DNA from 2 places in the Micromonospora sp. NPDC047557 genome. Region 2 is predicted to be linked to the other one. Evidence: predicted binding sites of a transcription regulator. Region 2 holds the regulator's gene; the other holds the start of a gene.
The links. The regulator HrcA, encoded in region 2, represses chaperone genes, less so after heat shock. The targets are predictions, from matches to a motif close to GGTTNGCACNCTCNNNNNGAGNGTGCNAACC.

Region 1 (4,412 bases), on a different contig from region 2:
GACGCCGCCGCTGTCCGAGCGGGCTGATCCCGCCGCGCACGTAGCCGGTGGCCCGCTCGGCGACCGCCCGGTCGGCCATCGTCGCCCGCTTGCCGCCGACCGCCGCCGCGAGCGCCTTGAGGTCCAGCTCGCCGGTGACCGGGACGACCGCCACGGTCAGGGCGCCGTCGACCTCGGTCACCAGCGACTTGAACACCCGCTCCGGTGCCACGCCGAGCGCCTCGGCGACCAGCGCGCCGTAGTTCGGCGCGTCCGGGGAGACCCGGTACGGATGGGTGCGATACGCGATCCCACGCTTGACCAGCAGCGCGGTCGCCGGAGTGCCCTGTCCCGCCACACCGACGACGCTAGTGGACCGGGTGGCCGACCAACACGGTCGGTGCCCCGGCCGTCCGGGTGAGCACCAGGCTCGCCGCCTGGTCGCCGGCCAGCCGCAGATCCCGCCGCAACTGCTCCGGGGTGAGCGCGGAGCCCCGCTTGAGGATCTCCACCCGGCCCACCCGCCGTTCCCGCAGCAGTGCCCGCAGGCGCTTGAGGGAGAACGGCAGGACGTCGGTGATCTCCAGGCACCGGGCGTACGGGGTGGGGGTTGGCCGGTCGGCGTAGAGGTAGGCGATGCTCGGGTCGCCCAGCGTGGCGTCCAGCTGGTCGGCCAGTTCGGCGACGAGGTGCGCGCGAACCACGGCCGGGTCCGGGTCGTACAGGTAGCGGCGCGGTGGCCCGACCGGCGCCTCGGTGGCGCCCGCGCCGGTGAGCTGGAAACGGTGCGTCTCGGCGCCCACCTGCCGGTAGAGCGTGGCGCGGCGGGGCACCTGGGCCAGGTCACCACACCAGAGCGCGGCCTCGACCAGGTCGCCGTCCACGCCGACCCACTCCGCCTCCGCGCCGGCCGGGATGAGCGCGTGGTCCAGGCCCGGGGCCACCTTCACCACCGTGCGCGGCACCCGCTCGGCGAGCCCGGTCACGAAGTCCCACGGCGGCGAGTAGGCACGCGGGTCGAAGATCCGCCGACCGGTGCCGCTCGTCCGTCGGGCCGGGTCACAGAAGACGCCGTCGACCCGGGAGACGTCGAACGCGGTGGCGTCGCCGCACTCGACCGTGAACAGCTCGGCCAGCCCCGCGGCGGCGGCGTTGGCGGCGGCCATCGCGGCGGTCACCGGGTCGGCTTCCACCCCGTACACCCGGATGCCGGCGCGGGCGGCGGCGAGCGCGTCGGCGCCGAGGCCGCAGCCGAGGTCGGCCAGCGTGCGCACGCCGGCCGCGCGCAGCCGCTCGGCGCGGCGGTCCGCGACGACCCGGCGGGTGGCCTGCTCCAGCCCGGCGCGGGTGAGGAACATCCCGGTGGCGGCCGGGCCGAACTTGCCGACCGCCCGGTGGCGCAGCTCGGCCTGGGTGAGCGCCGCCGCGGCCAGCGCGGGCGGCACCCCGCCGGCGCGTAACGCCGACGCCGCCGCCAGTGGATCACCGCCGGCCAGCCCGGCCGCCGCCGTGAGCGCGGCCGACCCCTCGGGGGTACGCAGCGCCGCCAGCTGATCGAGATCCACCCGGCCATTCTCCCGGCTGACGCGGAAATACCGGCTGGCGGGGCGCGACGCGCTGGCACTCTCCTTGACGGAGTGCTAGCCACGGAATAACCTGCGATTAGCACTCTCACCCTGAGGGTGCCAGCTTCCGGGTCTCGCGACCCGGGTGCGCACGCCAGGCGGACCGGCACCCGCGACGACGGCCCCGCCCGGTGGCATGAGGCAGATTGACGCTGGTCAGCCCCGCTGGCCGGCAACGAAACCAGTACCCCAGGAGGGTATGCCCGTGACTACCGCGACCAAGGTTGCGATCAAGCCGCTCGAGGACCGCATCGTGGTCCAGGCGAACGAGGCTGAGACCACCACGGCGTCGGGCATCGTGATCCCCGACACCGCCAAGGAGAAGCCGCAGGAGGGCACCGTCCTCGCTGTGGGCCCGGGGCGCGTCGACGACAACGGCAACCGGGTTCCGGTTGACGTGCAGGTCGGCGACACCGTCCTCTACTCGAAGTACGGCGGCACCGAGGTCAAGTACGCCGGCGAGGAGTACCTGGTGCTCTCCGCCCGCGACGTCCTCGCGGTCATCGAGAAGTAAGCAACCGATCAGTGTCGCTGCCCCGGTCCGGCTCGCCGGGCCGGGGCAGCGACGCTTCGAAGGGACATTCATGGCGAAGATCCTGAGCTTCTCGGACGACGCCCGGCACCTGCTCGAGCACGGTGTCAACGCCCTCGCAGACGCGGTCAAGGTCACCCTCGGCCCGCGCGGGCGCAACGTCGTCCTGGACAAGAAATTCGGTGCGCCGACGATCACCAACGATGGTGTGACCATCGCCAAGGAGATCGAGCTCACCAACCCCTACGAGAACCTCGGCGCGCAGCTGGTCAAGGAGGTGGCGACCAAGACCAACGACGTCGCCGGCGACGGGACCACCACCGCGACCGTGCTGGCGCAGGCGATGGTCCGTGAGGGCCTGCGCAACGTGACCGCCGGGACCAACCCGGCCGGCCTCAAGCGGGGCATCGACGCGGCGGCCGCCAAGGTCTCCGAGGCGCTGCTCGGCCGGGCCGTCGAGGTCGCCGGCAAGGAGTCGATCGCGAACGTGGCGACGATCTCCGCGCAGGACGCCACCATCGGCGAGCTGATCGCCGAGGCGATGGAGCGGGTCGGCCGCGACGGTGTCATCACCGTCGAGGAGGGCTCGATGCTCACCACCGAGCTGGACGTGACCGAGGGTCTCCAGTTCGACAAGGGCTTCATCTCGCCGAACTTCGTCACCGACCTGGAGGGTCAGGAGTCCGTCCTGGAGGACGCGTACATCCTGGTCACCACCCAGAAGATCTCGGCGATCGAGGAGCTGCTGCCGCTGCTGGAGAAGGTCCTGCAGAACAGCAAGCCCCTGCTGATCATCGCCGAGGACGTGGACGGTCAGGCGCTCTCCACCCTGGTGGTCAACTCGCTGCGCAAGACCCTCAAGGTCTGCGCGGTCAAGGCCCCGGGCTTCGGTGACCGGCGCAAGGCCATGCTCCAGGACATCGCGATCTCCACCGGCGCCGAGCTGGTCGCCCCGGAGCTGGGCTACAAGCTCGACCAGGTCGGCCTGGAGGTGCTCGGCAGCGCCCGGCGCGTCGTGGTCGACAAGGAGAACACCACGATCGTCGACGGCGGCGGCCAGAAGGCCGATGTCGAGGACCGCGTCTCGCAGATCCGCAAGGAGATCGAGGCCTCCGACTCCGACTGGGACCGGGAGAAGCTGGCCGAGCGGCTGGCGAAGCTCTCCGGCGGCATCGCCGTGATCAAGGTGGGCGCGGCGACCGAGGTCGAGATGAAGGAGCGCAAGCACCGCATCGAGGACGCCATCGCGGCGACCAAGGCAGCGGTCGAGGAGGGCACCGTGCCCGGCGGCGGCGCCGCCCTGGTGCAGATCCTCCCGGTGCTCGACGACGACCTGGGCTTCACCGGTGACGAGAAGGTCGGCGTCTCGATCGTGCGCAAGTCGCTCGTCGAGCCGCTGCGCTGGATCGCGCAGAACGCCGGTCACGACGGGTACGTCGTGACGCAGAAGGTCGCCGGCATGGAGTGGGGCAACGGCCTCGACGCCGCCAAGGGCGAGTACGTCGACCTGGCCAAGTCCGGCATCATCGACCCGGTGAAGGTGACCCGCAACGCGGTCACCAACGCCGCCTCGATCGCCGGTCTGCTGCTCACCACCGAGAGCCTCGTGGTGGAGAAGCCGGAGCAGGCCGAGCCGGCCGCCGCCGGTGGGCACGGCCACGGTCACGGCCACCAGCACGGCCCGGGCTTCTGATCCGGTAGCGACACCCGTTGCGGGGCACACCGTCGTACGGCGGTGTGCCCCGGTTCGTCTGCGCGATCATTACCAAGCGCTGACATGGTTGGCGACCCGGCGAGATGATCGCGCACACTGGGCCGATGAGCACCACGTCACGGCGGTACGCCGCGCTGGCCGGAGTGACCGCCGCCGCCGTCGCGATCGGGATCGCGGAGCCGGTGGCGGTGCTGACCGGCCCCCGGTCGGCGCCACTGGTCGCGGTGGGCGGGGTGGTCGTCGACGCCGTCCCCGAGCCGGTCAAGCAGTTCGCCATCGACGTCTTCGGCACCGCCGACAAGATCGCCCTGCTGATCGGAACGGCAGTGCTGCTGGCCGCGTTCGCCGCCCTGCTCGGGATGGTCGCGGTCCGCCGGCTGGCCCTGGGCCTGGCTGGCATCGCGGCGTTCGGCGTCGTCGGTGTGGCCGCCGCGCTGACCCGTCCCGGCGCGGACGTCTTCGACGCGCTGCCGTCGCTGGTCGGTGGCGGGCTCGGCGCCCTGGTGCTCTGGCTGTTCATCGCCGGCCCGTTCGAGCTGGACCCCTGGCCCTGGACCCCACC
Region 2 (4,412 bases):
TGGACCTGATCTACGGCACGCCGGGGGAGCGGGCCGAGGACTTCGCCGCCACGCTGGAGCAGGTCGTCGCCGCCGGGGTGGACCACGTCAGCGCGTACGCCCTGATCGTCGAGGACGGCACCCGGCTCGCCGCCCGGATGCGGCGCGGGGAGCTGGCGTACCCCAGCGACGACGTCGCCGCGGACCGCTACCTGGCAGCGGAGGCCGCCCTCGACGCGGCCGGCCTGTCCTGGTACGAGGTGTCCAACTGGGCGCGCACCGACGCGGCCCGGTGCCGGCACAACCTGCTCTACTGGACCGGCGCGGACTGGTGGGGGCTCGGCCCGGGGGCGCACAGCCACGTCGGCGGGGTGCGCTGGTGGAACGTCAAGCACCCCACGACGTACGCCCAGCGGTTGGCCTCCGGCGCGTCACCCGGCCTGGCCCGCGAGGTGCTCACCGTCGACGAGGCCCACATGGAGGACGTGATGCTCCGGCTGCGGCTCGCCAGCGGGCTGCCGCTGGCGGTGCTCGACGCGGCTGGTCGGGCCGGCGCCGAGCGGGCCCTCGCCGACGGCCTGCTGGCCGCCGGGGACTACGCCGCCGGCCGGGCGGTGCTCACCCTGCGCGGCCGGCTGCTCGCCGACGCGGTCGTCCGCGACCTGCTGCCCTGACCCGGACGCACCGCTCCGGCCGGCGGTGCGACCGACCGTCGACGGTCAGCCCTCGGCCCGGCCGGCCGGCCGGGCGGTGCGCCGGACCGGCCGGGGGAGCGGCCGGCCCGGATCACTTGACGAGGTTGGCCGAGAGTGGGTAGCGGTAGAGGCTGCCCTCGTTGGCCTTGATGCCGGCGAGGATGCCGAACACGGCACCGAGGATGATGGCCGCCCCGACGCCGATGAAGCCGATCAGGATGCACGAGAGCACCCAGCCGACCAGGCCGACGATCGACCAGATGAGCTGGAAGTTGAGCGCGGCGACGGCGTGCGCCCGGACCGTCGGGGACTGGTTGCCCCGGGCCAGCATCGCCACCAGCGGGGCGACCCAGCCGAGCACGCCCCCACTGATGATCATGCCGGCCGCGCCGCCGAAGTGCGCGACCAGCGCCCAGGTCTTGTCCTCGTTGTTGGCGTAGCCGCCGCCGGGGCCGCCGAAGGCGCCGCCGGTCGGATAGCCGCCAGTCGGGCCGCCCGGGGGGTAACCGCCCGGCGGGGGGTAACCACCTGGCGGAGGGTAGCCGCCCGACGGCGGTTGGTCACCGGTGGGCGGCGGATAGCCACCGGCCGGGGGATAGCCGGCCGGGTCGGGTGCCCCGGACAGTGGTGCGGTGGGCGGCTCGGCCGCGGAGGGCGAGCCCGGGGGAGTCGGCTCCGGCGGGTAACTGCCGGGGTCTCCCGCGCCGGGAGGGCGAGGTGGTTCAGTCATGACTGTCACGGTAGGTGTCGGCGGCAACGTCGCACCAGAGCGACATCGCCCGGCCGCGTGGGCCGATCGGCCCGCGCGGAGTGGTACGGGCCGCACCCACGGCCTGTCGTTGATCATCGCGTCGGCGGGGGCGCCGACGTAGACTGGCACTCGTTACAGTCGAGTGCCAGGACGGCCGTCGGCCCGGGTGGGCCGCCGGCCGACGTGCGACAGGAGGTGCGGAGGATGGGTCTGGACGACCGCAAGCTCGCCGTGCTCCGCGCCATCGTCGAGGACTACGTCTCCACCCAGGAGCCGGTCGGCAGCAAGGCGCTGGTCGAGCGCCACCAGCTCGGGGTCTCCCCGGCGACGGTCCGCAACGACATGGCCGTGCTGGAGGAGGAGGGCTACATCCGGCAGCCGCACACCAGTGCCGGCCGGGTGCCCACCGACCGCGGCTACCGACTCTTCGTCGACCGGCTGTCCCGGGTCAAGCCGCTCAGTCCGGCCGAACGCCGGGCCATCGAGCGCTTCCTCGTCGGCGCGGTCGATCTCGACGACGTGGTGCACCGCACCGTACGCCTGCTCGCCCAGCTCACCCGGCAGGTGGCCGTCGTGCAGTACCCGAGCCTCGCCCGCTCCTCGGTGCGGCACCTGGAGCTGGTGCCGATCTCCACCACCCGGCTGATGCTCGTCATGATCGCCGACACCGGGCGGGTCGAGCAGCGGCTGGTGGAGCTGCCCGGCCCGGTCCCCGCCGACGACGTCACCGACCTGCGCCGGCTCGTCAACGAGAAGCTCGCCGGCGCCCGGCTGTCCGAGACTCCGCCGCTGGTGCAGGCGCTGGTCGAGGAGGCGCCGGCCGAGCTGCGTCCGGCGATGACCACCCTCTCCACCGTCCTGCTGGAGACGCTTGTCGAGCGGCACGAGGAACGCATCGCCCTGGCCGGCACCGCCAACCTCACCCGGGGCGGCCTGCTCGACTTCCAGGGCTCGCTGCGACCCATCCTGGAGGCGCTGGAGGAGGAGGTCGTGCTGCTCAAGCTCATCGGCGAGACCGAGCCCAGCACGACCCGGGTCCTGATCGGCGACGAGAACGAGTTCGACAACCTGCGCGCCGCCTCGGTGGTCAGCACCGGGTACGGCCCGGGGGCCACCATCGTGGGCGGCCTCGGCGTGTTGGGGCCCACCCGCATGGACTACCCCGGCACCATCGCCACGGTGCGCGCCGTGGCACGCTACGTGGGCGAGCTGCTGGCCCAGAACTGACCAGTCAGGGCCGACGGCCGGCTGCGGCCGCCGGTCGGCGTAACGCGAGACGAACATGAGGACACGGAACGCAGTGGCCAGGGACTACTACGGCATCCTCGGTGTCAGCCGGGAAGCCTCCGATGACGAGATCAAGCGCGCCTACCGCAAGCTGGCACGCCAGTTCCACCCGGACGTCAATCCGGACCCGGAGGCGCAGGAGAAGTTCAAGGACATCAACGCCGCGTACGAGGTCCTCTCGGACGACCGGAAGCGGCAGATCGTCGACCTGGGTGGCGACCCGCTCGCCCCGGGAGGCGGCGGCGCGGGCGGCCCGGGTGGCCCGGGCGGGGCCGGCCCGTTCGTCGGCTTCCAGGACATCATGGATGCGTTCTTCGGCGGCGCGGCAGGTGGCGCCCGTGGCCCACGGCCGCGGACCCGGCCGGGCGCCGACGCGATCCTGCGGCTCGAACTCGACCTGCACGAGACGGCGTTCGGCGTCGAGGCCCCGATCACCGTCGACACCGCGGTGCTCTGCACCACCTGCTCGGGCGCCGGCACGGCCGCCGGCACCCACCTGGCCACCTGCGAGGCGTGCGGCGGTCGGGGCGAGGTGCAGTCGGTGCAGCGCACCTTCCTGGGCCAGGTGGTCTCCGCCCGGCCGTGCACCGTCTGCCAGGGCTACGGCACGACCATCCCGCACCCCTGCCCCACCTGTGCCGGCGACGGCCGGGTGCGCACCCGCCGCTCGCTCACCGTCAAGATCCCGGCCGGTGTCGAGGACGGTATGCGGATCCGGCTGGCCCAGCAGGGCGAGGTCGGCCCGGGCGGCGGCACCGCCGGTGACCTCTACGTGGAGATCCACGAGAGGCCGCACGACGTCTACTCCCGCAAGGGCGACGACCTGCACTGCCGGGTCACCGTGCCGATGACGGCCGCTGCGCTGGGCACCCGGCTCACCATCAAGACGCTGGACAGCGAGGAGACCGTCGACGTCAAGGCCGGCACCCAGCCGGCCAGCACGCTGCGGCTGCGCGCCCGGGGTGTGCCGCACCTGCGCGGCACCGGTCGGGGCGACCTCTACGTGCACCTCGACGTCCGGACGCCCACCAAGCTCGATCCCGACCAGGAGAAGATGCTGCGCGACTTCGCCAAGACCCGGGGTGAGGAGGTCGCCGAGCTGACCAAGCAGGGCGGCTTCTTCTCCCGGATGCGCGACGCGTTCAACGGCCACGCCTGACGTGTCCGCGCCGCTCTTCCTGGTCGACGCGCTGCCCATCGGCGACGCGCTGACCCTCGACGGGCCCGAGGGGCACCACGCCGCCACCGTGCAACGGTTGCGCGTCGGCGAGGAGCTGCTGCTCGCCGACGGGCGGGGTGGCACGGCCGCCGCCGTGGTCACGGCCGTCGGCAGGGGCAGCCTGCAGGTCACCGTCACTTCCCGGGAGTACGCGGACGCGCCCGTACCCCGAATCGTCACCGTGCAGGGCATCGCCAAGGGTGACCGGGGCGAGCTGGCCGTGCAGGCGATGACCGAGGTCGGGGTGGACGAGATCGTGCCCTGGGCGGCGTCGCGCTCGGTGGCCCAGTGGCGCGGCGACCGGGGCGTACGCGCCCGCGAGAAGTGGGTCGCCACCGCCCGCGAGGCGGCGAAGCAGGCCCGCCGGCCCTGGCTGCCGGTGGTGGCCGGCGCGCCGGACGAGTCCACCGCGACGGTCGTCCGCCGCATCGCCGGCGCCGCCGCCGGTTTCGTCCTGCACGAGGAGGCCGAGGAGCGGCTC

Region 1: the regulator HrcA is predicted to act here: its motif matches at 1,640-1,670, upstream of groES (co-chaperone GroES).

The regions. Positions count from the first base shown of each region.
Region 1 is NZ_JBIDDK010000012.1:35,461-39,872, forward strand. Features, by position in the region: gene ybaK (Cys-tRNA(Pro) deacylase) at 1-337, opposite strand, end outside; gene ACGGAQ_RS24435 (methyltransferase domain-containing protein) at 348-1,544, opposite strand; gene groES (co-chaperone GroES) at 1,804-2,118, shown strand; gene groL (chaperonin GroEL) at 2,189-3,829, shown strand; gene ACGGAQ_RS24450 (molybdopterin-dependent oxidoreductase) at 3,955-4,412, shown strand, end outside.
Region 2 is NZ_JBIDDK010000020.1:34,427-38,838, forward strand. Features, by position in the region: gene hemW (radical SAM family heme chaperone HemW) at 1-653, shown strand, start outside; gene ACGGAQ_RS30505 (DUF4870 domain-containing protein) at 766-1,404, opposite strand; gene hrcA (heat-inducible transcriptional repressor HrcA) at 1,630-2,652, shown strand; gene dnaJ (molecular chaperone DnaJ) at 2,726-3,871, shown strand; gene ACGGAQ_RS30520 (16S rRNA (uracil(1498)-N(3))-methyltransferase) at 3,873-4,412, shown strand, end outside.